DNA from 3 places in the Aeribacillus sp. FSL W8-0870 genome. Region 3 is predicted to be linked to each of the others. Evidence: riboswitches for the same ligand, from Rfam matches in the RefSeq annotation. Region 3 holds a riboswitch; each other region holds the start of a gene.
What was found. A riboswitch is a leader RNA that binds a small molecule or an ion and turns the genes downstream of it on or off. The one in region 3 is predicted to bind thiamine pyrophosphate.

Region 1: it holds a riboswitch for thiamine pyrophosphate, as region 3 does, so the genes downstream of both, thiC (phosphomethylpyrimidine synthase ThiC) here and thiT (energy-coupled thiamine transporter ThiT) in region 3, are expected to answer to the same signal.
Region 2: it holds a riboswitch for thiamine pyrophosphate, as region 3 does, so the genes downstream of both, NSU02_RS07665 (acetylornithine deacetylase) here and thiT (energy-coupled thiamine transporter ThiT) in region 3, are expected to answer to the same signal.

The regions. Positions count from the first base shown of each region.
Region 1 covers NZ_CP150165.1:2,837,620-2,841,910, reverse strand. The annotation lists gene NSU02_RS13830 (galactosyldiacylglycerol synthase) at 1-781, shown strand, start outside; gene thiC (phosphomethylpyrimidine synthase ThiC) at 829-2,571, opposite strand; TPP riboswitch at 2,707-2,822, opposite strand; gene NSU02_RS13820 (NfeD family protein) at 3,015-4,291, shown strand, end outside.
Region 2 covers NZ_CP150165.1:1,588,943-1,593,233, forward strand. The annotation lists gene NSU02_RS07650 (peroxiredoxin) at 1-299, shown strand, start outside; gene NSU02_RS07655 (TlpA disulfide reductase family protein) at 392-847, shown strand; gene NSU02_RS07660 (DUF4149 domain-containing protein) at 1,077-1,745, shown strand; TPP riboswitch at 1,811-1,911, shown strand; gene NSU02_RS07665 (acetylornithine deacetylase) at 2,036-3,301, shown strand; gene tenA (thiaminase II) at 3,334-4,011, shown strand; gene tenA (thiaminase II) at 4,029-4,291, shown strand, end outside.
Region 3 covers NZ_CP150165.1:3,495,609-3,499,899, forward strand. The annotation lists gene NSU02_RS17000 (DUF2179 domain-containing protein) at 1-448, opposite strand, end outside; gene NSU02_RS17005 (DUF418 domain-containing protein) at 552-1,787, opposite strand; TPP riboswitch at 1,960-2,063, shown strand; gene thiT (energy-coupled thiamine transporter ThiT) at 2,133-2,693, shown strand; gene menC (o-succinylbenzoate synthase) at 2,735-3,844, opposite strand; gene NSU02_RS17020 (carbon-nitrogen hydrolase family protein) at 4,109-4,291, opposite strand, start outside.

The sequences.
Region 1 (4,291 bases), 660 kb from region 3:
TTGTACCCATGCTCTTCCTTCCTACTTGCTTGCCAGGCTGAAAGCCTCTTCTCAAATCAACATCCCTGTTATCAATGTATACACAGATTTTTTTATTCATCATCTTTGGGGAAAAAGAGAAATTGACTATCATTTTGTCGGTCACTCATATATGAAAGATTATTTGCTCGAAAAAGGTATAAAAAAAGAACAGATTTTTGTTACAGGGATTCCTATTCACCCAAATTTTACAAAAAGGAAAGATGAACATGTACATAGCATGCGTTTTTATCGAGGATTAATTTCGGGAGGAAGTTCAGGCGTCGGTTCAATAGAGAAGATAACGGAAAAAATCAGCCGCGATGATGATATCCATTATATGGTGTTATGCGGAAAAAACAGAAAGCTTTATGATCGATTAATAAAACAAAACCATCCACGAATTACTCCTTTACCTTACATCTCTTCAAGAGAACAAATGAACGATCTGTACAATCGCGTCGATTTTATCATGACAAAGCCCGGTGGTGTGACAATCAGCGAATGTTTATACAAAAAAATTCCTATATTTGTATACCACACTCTTCCAGGACAGGAAGAAATAAATTTGGAGAAATTAACAAAATTCGGGATGGTGTTTGATTTTCGAAATTGGCAAGAGGAAACAAATATTTCGGACTCCATTATTCGAGCGCTGCAATCTAAGCAGCTATCAAAATTTTTATCGAAAGTGGATGAATATCATAAAAGTTTAGCTCCGATTGAACCAGCGGGATTGATCAAACGTTTAATGAATGAATAGCTCCTGGAAGCCATTAAAGCTTCTAGGAGCATTAGTTTGAAAATTATTTATCGATAAAGGGATGACCCGCCCTCTATAAATTCTTTTGCTTTTTGCCTCAAACCTTCCTGAACGAAATCAGAATCACTTGAACCGGCCATTTTTCTTAAATTGTGGGAAATTTTCATCGAGCAAAATTTTGGACCGCACATAGAACAAAAATGGGCAATTTTCGCTCCTTCTGCCGGCAAAGTTTCGTCATGATATTCGCGTGCCCGTTCAGGATCGAGAGAAAGATTAAATTGGTCGTTCCAGCGAAATTCAAAACGGGCTTTTGATAAAGCATCATCCCTTATTTGGGCGCCTGGATGCCCTTTTGCCAAATCTGCGGCATGGGCTGCAATTTTATAAGCAACAACACCTTGGCGCACATCCTCTTTATTGGGAAGGCCTAAATGCTCTTTCGGAGTTACATAACATAGCATGGCCGTTCCGTACCAGCCGATCATGGCTGCTCCAATGGCTGACGTAATATGATCATAGCCGGGAGCAATATCGGTCGTTAATGGACCGAGGGTATAAAAAGGAGCCCCTTTGCAAATTTCATTTTCTAAATCAACATTTTCTTTAATTTTATGCATCGGAATGTGCCCAGGGCCTTCGATCATGACTTGGACATCATGTTTCCAGGCTATTTCCGTCAATTCACCGAGCGTTTTCAATTCGGCAAATTGCGCTTCATCATTGGCATCTCGAATAGATCCGGGACGCAAGCCGTCACCTAATGAAACGGCAATATCATATGTTTTTAAAATTTCGCAAATCTCTTCAAAATGAGTGTATAAAAAGTTTTCTTGATGATGCGCCATACACCACTGCGCCATGATCGAACCGCCGCGGGATACGATTCCGGTCGTCCGTTTGACGGTCAAAGGGATATAGCGAAGCAGCACGCCGGCATGTATAGTAAAATAATCGACCCCTTGTTCTGCTTGCTCAATTAATGTATCACGGTAAATTTCCCATGTTAACTCTTCAGCAACGCCATTTACTTTTTCGAGCGCTTGGTAAATCGGGACGGTTCCAACCGGCACGGGCGAGTTGCGGATGATAAATTCTCTTGTTGCATGAATATTTTTTCCTGTTGACAGGTCCATAATTGTGTCAGCGCCCCAGCGGATGGCCCAAAGCATCTTCTCAACTTCTTCTTCGATTGACGATGTTACAGCTGAATTGCCAATGTTGGCATTAATTTTTACATGAAAGTTCCGGCCGATGATCATCGGTTCACTTTCCGGGTGATTAATGTTGGACGGAATAATGGCCCTGCCGGCAGCGACTTCTTGACGAACGAATTCAGGATTTATGTTTTCACGAATCGCCACAAACTCCATCTCTGGGGTGATGATCCCCTTTTTTGCATAGTGCATTTGTGTAACGACAGCACCTTTTTTTGCTTTGAAAGGCTTTCGATGAAAAGGTGTGGCAATATTGTGATCTTCCCAATTGCGAAATCCATTATCTTCAGGCTTTACCTGGCGCCCGTCATATTCTACAACATCATGACGGTCTAAAATCCACTGTTTGCGTACAGCCGGCAAACCTTTATGAATATCTGCCTGAAAATCAGGATCTGTATAGGGACCGCTCGTGTCATAAACCTTTACAGGTTCATTTTCAAACGTTCCCGCTTCCGTTTTCGTGGGAGTTAATTGAATTTCCCTCATCGGAACCCGAATATCGGGTCTTGACCCAGTCACATAAATTTTTTTGCTTGCTGGAAACTGCATGTTTTCGAAATAATGTTTCATTTTTCTCCTCCTCCATTTTTTTATCTGAAGATGTGCATAGAAAAATAGGAGGGGAGATGGGATGTGAAAAATAAAAACGGGTTCGCTTTAGCACGAACCCGATCAATTCAATATAGAAAAAGAAGGCAATACAAATACTCCCGCTACCTACTTCCCTACGCTGGCATCATCCAGATCAGGTTCAAAGGGTTGAAGAACTTCAGGCGCGTTCTTCTCTCAGTCCAGCTAATTGGACACCCCTAGTAGATGGTTATATATTTTTTTTAATAGTAACATAATATGAAAAATAATGAAAATATTTTTTCGTTTCATGATGTTTGTAGAATTGTTGATTTTTGAAACTTTCTGCGCAATTGTCCGTAATAATATTAGGCAAAAAATAAGGGGGGAGAGGCCTGAAATCAAACAATAAGTTTTTCGCTATTTGCGCTCTGCTGCTCATCTTGTCGATTATTTGTGCGTCTTTTGATGCCAAATCAGCTGAAGGGAAAACCGTTTATTTTATTCCGATTGAAAATACAATTGAAAAAGGATTGGTGCATTTTATTAAACGATCCATTCAGGAGGCGGAAAAAGAGAAGGCGGATGTCATTGTTTTTGAATTGAACACTCCTGGCGGTGCTTTAGAGGCAGCGATAGAAATAGGCAAAATGATTATGGATACAGATATCAAAACAATCGCTTATGTAAATAAACATGCGATTTCTGCAGGGGCTTATATAGCATTAAGGGCTGATCAAATATATTACCATCCTGGCGGTACCATTGGGTCAGCGGCTGTCATTGACTCCAATGGCAATGCTGCAGAAGTAAAAGTGCAATCGTTTTGGAAAGCAGAGATGAGAAATGCTGTTGAGGTTCATGGCAGAGACCCTATGTTCGCTGAGGCGATGGTAGACAGCAGCTTGGATATGCCCGAATATGGTGCAGAAAAAGGAGAATTACTAACATTAACAGCAAAACAAGCGATGGAAGTCGGGTATGGTGAAGGCATCGCCAAAAGCCGGGCAGAGCTTTTGAAATCGATCGGAATGGAAGGTGCAAAAGTCCAGGAGACTGAGGAGACGTTTGCTGAAAAAATAGCCCGTTTTGTAACAAACATGTATACCATTCCGATATTATTAACGATTAGCGGTTTAGGGTTTGTGTTAGAATTGTACACTCCTGGGTTTGGCATTCCTGGTTTTATTGGACTATTGGCACTGTTTTTGTTTTTCTTCGGTCATTTTATTGCAGGGCTTGCGGGATTGGAAACGGTTGTTTTGTTCGTGCTTGGGGTTCTGCTTATAATTGCAGAGTTGTTTGTTCCAGGAGGAATTATTGGAGCAATCGGTTTTCTTTCAGTCCTTTTAAGTTTATTTTTAGCAGCTGATCATATAGGACATATGGCGGTTTCTCTTTTTATTGCCGGTTCCATTTCGATATTCACAATATTCATCATGTCAAAGGTGATTGGTAAGCGTATGAAATGGTTTAAAAAAATTATTTTAAATGATTCAATCAGCACGGAGAAAGGTTATGTATCCAATCAAAATCGTACAGATTTAATTGGGAAAACGGGTGTAACTGTGACTGCTTTACGACCGGCAGGAACAGTAATGACCGATGGAGAGGAAAGATTGGATGTTGTGACAGAAGGAACGTATATTGAGAAAGGAAAAAAAGTGAAAATTGTTAAAGTAGAAGGCTCACGAATTGTTGTAAGAGCTATTAATGAAAA
Region 2 (4,291 bases), 1.9 Mb from region 3:
ACTTAGCTTGGATTAAAACTCCTCGCGAAGAGAACGGTTTAGGCGATATTAAATATCCGCTTGCAGCAGATACAAATCATCAAGTATCAAGAGACTACGGCGTTTTAATCGAAGAAGAAGGAGTTGCTCTTCGCGGATTGTTCATCATCAATCCAGAAGGCGAACTTCAATATCAAACAGTATTCCATAACAACATTGGCCGCGATGTTGATGAAACATTGCGTGTACTTCAAGCGCTTCAAACTGGCGGACTTTGCCCAGCAAACTGGAAGCCTGGTCAAGAAACGCTTAAAGTATAATGAAGCTTTTCATTCAAAGGGCCTAGCAGTACGTTAGGCCTTTTTTCAAACGATTATTTTTTTGATATTCATTCTTCAAGGAGGAAACGCAAATGAAATTACGTGAGCCAATGCCTGAATTAGTCGGAGCAACAACTTGGCTGAATGGCGAAGTAACGAAAGAGCAATTAATCGGTGAAAAACCAACATTAATCCATTTTTGGTCAATCAGCTGCCATTTGTGTAAAGAAGCAATGCCGAAAGTAAATGAGTTCCGCGATCAATATAAAGATAAACTGAACGTAGTAGCTGTTCATATGCCTCGCTCCGAAAAGGATTTAGATATTGATGATATTAAAAAAGTAGCGGAAGAACACGGGATTACGCAACCGATCTTTGTTGACAACGAACATAAATTAACCGATGCTTTTGAAAATCAATATGTACCTGCATATTATGTTTTTGACAAAAACGGCATTCTTCGCCACTTCCAAGCAGGAGGAAGCGGAATGAAAATGCTGGAAAAACGTGTTAATCGGGTGTTAGCGGAAACAGAAAACGCTGAATGATTCAACCATCTGCAAAACATTGCAGGTGGTTTTTCATTTTAGAAATACCTTTCCGGCTTTGAAAGGACTTGTTTTTATTGCTTCGAAGCTTTCAAAAGATAAGCATCTCCATTTACCATTCATCCGGCATCCTTTTTCCAGCTCTCAATCCTAAAGAAATGATTCACATTCCAAATCACAACATGCTATAATAAATGATGCTAGTTTGAACAAAAAGGAGCATAGGTGGATGGCAAAACAATCACAAATTTTTTCCATTATGAATCTATTAAAGGTGCTTTTGGCTGTCATCGTTATCCTTTTCCTATTTTATTTGCTTGCGTTTAACGACGTCGTCGTGCGTTTTATATCTCTGCTATTAAATGGATGTTTAGTTGTTCTCGCCTTCCTTGTCTATCGGAAAATAGACTATATGATAAAGATGAAAGAAGATCGAAAAGAGCCTATTCAAACCGAAAAGCTGCCTGATGAAACAGAAATGGCGCGAAAAGAACAGCAATTAAATAAACTTGAGCTTGATAAAACGCAATTGTTGGAGGAGCTATTAACAAAAGCCGGTATCGAAGAGGAAGAAAAACAAAAGTACCGAGCCAAAATTAGAGAAAAAGAGGATGAAGCTTCAAAGCTTCAACAAGAGCTGGCATTCATGAAAGGCCGGATTGCCAACTTGATTTTAAAAAGAGATCCTGAGATCGAGCGGATTGTCCTGCTGCTTGATGCAGATTTTATATTAAATCATTCGTTAGTGGAAATTAATCAAAGGTTTCAGGAAATTAGCGGCAGTTTTTCTGAACAATCCATCGAGCATTTGAAAAAGGCTAATTATATTGATCAACATTTGCAATTTACTCGAATTGGTTATCGTGAATTATTAAAGACAGCAAAAAGGATCAATTAACCGTTAGCTTGTATTTTTCTATATTTTATGATTTAATGAAATTAAATGAAAATTTCATAATATTAACATACCACTAGGGGAGCCGAAAGGCTGAGAAAGGCGTGTGCCTTGACCCTTTGAACCTGATCTAGATCATACTAGCGTAGGGAAGTGGTGCAGTAATATCGAAACCTGTCTATGGGTTTTGTATATACTTGCCCGTTCCCTTATATTGGGAACGGGCTTTTTGCATTACATGGCTGGTTGGCAAACCATTTTTCAAAACAAAATGTTAAGAAAGGGGAGACAACGTGTTACAAACGCTATTTCAGCAAATTGATGAAAGGGAAGAAGAACTTCTGAATCTTCTAAAAACACTCGTATCGTTTGAAACGCCGAGCCCTCCGGCAAGAAATGCAAAAGAGGCTCAAAAGTATGTCGCCTCATATTTGGAAGACATCGGCTTTTCCATTGATCAATGGGATTTATATGAACAAGATCCAGTCGTAGTAGGAACGAAAAAAGGAAAAGATCCAGAAAATTACCACAGTTTAATTATTAACGGGCATATTGATGTCGCTTCAATCGAAGAGGGAGAAGAATGGCTAACGCCTCCTTTTGAGGCAACGGTTAAAGGGGATTACATATACGGACGCGGTGTAGCGGATATGAAAGGGGGAATGGCTGCCAGTCTGTTTGCATTAAAGCTGCTGCAAGAAAACGGCATTGAGCCGGGAGGGGATATCATTTTTCAGTCCGTCGTCGGAGAAGAAGTAGGCGAAGCAGGAACAAAATCGTGCTGCGACCGGGGATATCGAGCTGATTTTGCCATCGTTGTCGATTCAAGTAACTGTGAAATACAAGGGCAAGGCGGGGTGATCACGGGCTGGATTACGATTGAAAGCCCCGAGACATTTCACGATGGCACGAGAAGACAAATGATTCATGCCGGCGGGAAGCTTTTTGGGGCAAGCGCGATTGAAAAAATGATGAAAATTATTGAAGGACTGCGAGAGCTTGAACAGCATTGGGCAGTGATGAAAACGAGCAAAGGCTTTCCGCCTGGTTCTGCCACAATTAATCCTGCAGTGATTGAAGGTGGAAGGCACGCCGCTTTTGTGGCCGATAAATGTTCCCTTTGGATTACCGTTCACTATTACCCGGAAGAGCATTATGTAGAGGTGATCCGGGAAATTGAAGAACATATCCATCATGTTGCAATGGCTGATCCATGGCTTCGGAAATATCCTCCGAAATTTAAATGGGGCGGCACATCGATGATTGAAGATCGAGGAGAAATTTTCCCAGCTTTTTCATATGACGAACATTCACTCGGAGTGAAAACATTACAAAAAGCACATAAACTGGCATTTAATGAGGAAGCAAAGCTGACGATGTCCCCTACTGTGACAGACGGCGGCTGGCTGAGTGAAGCGGGAATTCCCGTCGTTTTATATGGACCGGGCACGCTTGAAGATGCACATTCGGTGAATGAAAAGCTGTCCATCCCCCAATTAAAAACATTTACAAAATCGCTGATCGCGTTTTTATTTGATTGGTATCAGAAAAAACGATGACAATTACAAAAGCTGCGAAAGGGGTAATTCAAATGTTTACAGACCGATTGTATAAAACTGCAAAACCGATTTGGGAAGCGAGTTACCATCATCCGTTTGTTCAAGGAATCGGCAATGGGACGCTGGATATCGACAAATTTCGCTTTTTTATGGAGCAGGATTATCTTTATTTAATCGAATACTGCCGCCTGTTTGCCCTTGGAAGCTTAAAGGCTCACAATCTTCAAACAATGACAGTTTTTGCTGATCTTCTACATTCGACGTTAAAAGTGGAAATGGATTTGCATCGTCAATACGCTGAAAGAATAGGAATAGAGAAGGAAAAATTAGAACAAGTTCAGCCTGCTGCTACAACCGTTGCATATACAAGCTACATGTTAAATGTGTCGCAGCGAGGATCATTGGCAGAACTGGTTGCCGCAGTCCTTCCATGTACATGGAGCTATTATGAAATCGGCACACGCTTACATGAGATTCCTGGTGCCAGTGAACATGAGTTTTACGGCGAGTGGGTAAAAATGTACGCATCAACAGAATTCGGTGAATTGGCAAAATGGCTGAAAGATTTAATGAATGAGCTTGCAGAAGGAAAACGGGAAGAAGAATTGAAATGGCTGGAGGATATTTTTGTTACAACGAGCAAATACGAATATATGTTTTGGGAAATGTCTGAACGAAAAGAAATGTGGCCAATCGAAATCAATTCTTAATATAGGAGAGAATGAACATGAAATTTACTGAAAAAATTCGAACAAAAGCAGATCCGATATGGCAGGCCAGCTTCGATCATCCATTTGTAAAAGGTATTGCTGATGGGAGTTTGCCGCTTGAATGTTTTCGTTATTACGTTTTACAAGATTCGTATTATTTAAGCCATTTTGCAAAAGTGCAATCGTATGGAGCGGCAAAAGCAAACGATTTATATACGACATCGCGAATGGCTCAGCATGCACAAGGAACATTTGAAGCGGAATTATCTCTTCATGAAAC
Region 3 (4,291 bases):
CTTTTGGTTCTATTTCATTGACAAGGTTTAAAAATTCTTCCTCCCGAGACCGTTTGGCAACAACTTCCAAACGATACCTAATCGAATTCATTCCTTCTCCTTGAAAGACCGTAACCCCAAAACCAGCCTCCCTCAATTTTTTGACTAATCCGGAATTTTTATCCATTAAATTCACATTGTATGTTACATATCCAAAAGCCAGCTTTTTCTCCAGTTCACCGCCCAACAACAGCCCTGCACCAAAACCGATAATATATGCACTAATATTGTAAATATTAGATAAATCTTGAAAAACTATTCCTAAAGCGACAATATAAATCGCTGCTTCTAGCAAACCTATACCAGCAGCAGCCTTTGTTTGATTTTTCACTAACAAAATAGTTCGGATCGTCAATACTGGTACATACAATAATTGCAGCAAAAAAATAAAAATTGCTTGTAGAAACATGTTGCCTAGACACTCCTTTGTTCCATCATACTATAAATTATTTTCGAAAAGAAAGGGCTATCATAAACTCAAAATCTGAGATTTGAAACTACATTTTTACAATTCATCTTGATCTGTTATTATGCTTCAAAACTTCCTTTTTCATGCGAATAGGCTGGCGCTTGAAATACATCGCTGTTCTCCATACCCACTCCAACGGCCCTAATTGAAAATATTTAAACCAAATATGGCTGATGATAAGCTGCACGGCAAAAATTGCGAGTGCAAGCCAAAAACCGGCGAAGGGGTATACTTTACCGTACAATCCCAATCCGTAATGATAAAAAATATATGTACAAATAACAGATTGCATGATGTAATTTGTCAATGACATGCGTCCAACAGGCGCAATCTTCTTAACAATTTGCCGACAGATTGGGTGAAAATATAAAAATATGAGAGAGGTCACATAAAACAACATGAGAAATGGTGCACCGAACACCATGTAAAAACTATTTTCAGCGCTGACCGCAAAAATATTTAACGGAAGCCCAATGATAAGCCCGAAAAACCAGATGGCTGTTAATAACCTTCGATGCTTCTCCGGTTCTTGAAAAAGCTTTTGTTTCGCAAATATCATGCCAACTAAAAACATGCTGATATATGGGAGCATGTTTATTATATAGACAAGCGGTTGAAAAGGCCACATGCCAGACATAGACATGTAAAAAAGCCGATCATGAATACGCTGATGGAAAATATCAGTAAAACTTCCGTTTTGATATGAATGGATTGCGTTTCTTGCCTCCTCTTCCAGTAAGGCAGCCTGCTCTCTTTTTTGGACTAAAGCATCCTCACCATTGGATACAGCCGTCATCAAACCAATAAGGAGCAAATATAAACTAAATAAACATACAGTCCATACCAAAAGAGTTTTCCAGGAACACTTCCGGAAAAAAAGGAGAAGAAACCCCAGCACAGCATAATCCATTAAAATGTCTCCATCCCAGATGAAAAATGAATGAATTAGTCCAAATACAAAAAGCACCACCAGTCTGCGTATATATATAGAAACAAAGTTCCTGCCGTTTCCTAAAGCCCGTTCCTCCATGATGATGATTCCAAATCCGAACAATAATGAGAACATTGTAATAAACTTCATTTGCACAAATATTTCCAAAATATTTCTCGTTAGAAAATCCCATGTTCTCCATGTTTCAGTAAAAAAATTTTCGCTGCCTATTTGGTATAAATATACATCTGGATAGCTGAAATGCGCCATATTCACAAGTAAAATTCCAAATATCGCAGCCCCCCGCACCACATCCACTACTTCATAACGCTCACGATTAAGATTCAAATCAAAACCCCCATTCTGAAAAAAGTTCTTATTATAAACGCCCTTTTTTCATTATTTTTTGTCCAAAGGCTGCATTTCAGCTTTATCGTGTTTAAATTTATTTGAATATAGCGAAAAAAGAATGACAATTTTCTTATAGTCTATTATGATAGACATAAGATTCGAATATCAACAGATCCACAAGGGGAGCTATATGCTGAGAGTGGACGGATATTTCGTCCAGACCCTTTGAACCTGTTAGTTAATGCTAGCGTAGGGATGTGGAAGTATACTGATCCATGATACAGCCTTTTTCCCCCTTATGGATATTTGTTGATAGCAAATAATATACAGGGGGTTTTATTTTTGGAAAAAAATCGCTTATTACTATTAATAGAAGCAGCAATCTTTGCAGCATTGGCAGTTATACTTGATCTTCTCCCTTCCATTCAATTATCATCAGCCATTTCTATATCCATTGCCATGGTGCCTGTACTCATATTATCGTTTCGATCCGGTGCAAAGATTGGCTTCATTTCCGGCTTTTTATGGGGATTATTACAAATTGTATTAGGTGATGCATACATCCTGATGCCTGTTCAAGGCTTCATCGACTATTTTCTAGCTTTTTCCTTTATCGGTTTAGCCGGTCTTTTCAGCAAAACTATCCAAAATAAGCTGAAAGATGGAAAGAAAAGCTCTGCTCTTGTTTTCATCATCTTTGGCGTCTTCATCGGAGCTTTTGCACGTTATTTTTGGCATTTTATCAGCGGTGTCTTTTTCTTCGGAGAATATGCACCAGAAGGAATGTCAGCGGTCGTTTATTCTTTGATCGTAAACGGCATTACGATGATAGGAGCGTTTGTATTATGCGCTGTCGTTACTGTTATTCTCATTATGGCAGCGCCAAGATTGGTTGTAAAATAAACAAAATCATCCTCTGCAAAACATGCAGAGGATAATTTTGTTTATAGGGTAAATACTTTCGTTTCAACAGTGTATTTTTTTAATTTTTCACGGCTTACATGAAAACCGATCCCCGGGTTATCAGGCAAGGCAATTTTTCCATTATAAACCGATATTTCCGGTTCAATAATATCTTCTTCCCAATACTTAGATGAACTGGATATATCTCCTGGCAGTGTGAATTGTTCAAGTGTCGCTAAGGCTATATTATGGGCCCGTCCAATCCCTGATTCAAGCATCCCTCCGCACCAAACTGGAACATTTTGCTCTTTGCAAAAATCATGGATTTTTTTTGCTTCTGTCAAACCGCCAACACGGCCGATTTTTATATTCATAATTTTGCAGCTTCGAAGTTCAACAGCCTTTCGAGCATCTTCGAAGGAACAAATACTTTCATCTAAACAGATCGGTGTGTCCAATTCTTTTTGAAGTTTGCTATGATCCACAATATCATCGTGCGCAAGAGGCTGCTCAATCATCATTAATTGAAACTCATCCAATTGTTTTAGATGATTTATATCTTTTAATGTATAGGCACTGTTCGCATCAGCCATTAAATCCAAGTTCGGAAAATGCTTCCGTATTTCCTTAACTACTTCAATATCCCAACCTGGTTTAATCTTTATTTTTACTCTCTTGTATCCTTCCTCCTGATATTGTTCAATAAGACTGATTAAATCTTTTATTGTTGGCTGAATACCGATGCTCACCCCAGCTTCAACTTCTTTTTTCATTCCCCCGAGAGCTTGTGAAAGAGGTATATTTTGCTGTTTTGCATATAGATCCCACACGGCACCTTCCAAAGCCGCTTTTGCCATATAATTTCTGCGAATAAAACGAAACGATTCAGCCAACTCACGAGGATGATGAAACGTCGTCTTTGATAAAATCGGAATGAGGAAATCTTCGATCATGTGCACAGTTGTTTTCAAGGTTTCTTCTGTATACCATGGAATGGAAAAAGCAACCCCTTCTCCAAAACCGGCTGCACCATCATCATCCTTTACTTCTACGATCAACAATTCGCGATCGTGAATGTCTCCATAGCTAGTAGAAAATGGGGCTTTCAAACGCATCTGTAATATATGCAAAACAATTTTCTTAATTTTTATCAATTAAGAGCATCTCCTTTTTTAAACAAGCTCTCAGCTAAGTTCGACAAAATCATTGCCATTCGCCAGAGGGCTCGATATTTCCCGGAAAATATTTCTTAAAATAGCGAATCCACTCGAACGTTTGTTTTACACTAATTATAAAATAAACGCTTTCTTAATGTAAAGGAGCAAGGGATTTCTTTATTTCCCTTATTGTTTATTGAACTGCAAAATCTCAAATAAATAATGAGATCAATCGTAGAAACGAGTCTCATCATGAGATTAATTTTTCCACTCAATAGTTGTCTTCTTCTCTTTGTTGACTAGCAATTTAAAAACATCAGGTCTTGCATAATGCCCAACAGGATCAAAATCAAACTGGCTATAGGCGATTTGTTTCATATCCAGTTCTGCAATGATGATGTCTTCCTTGCCAAATACGGGCTCTGCCACATATTCGCCCAA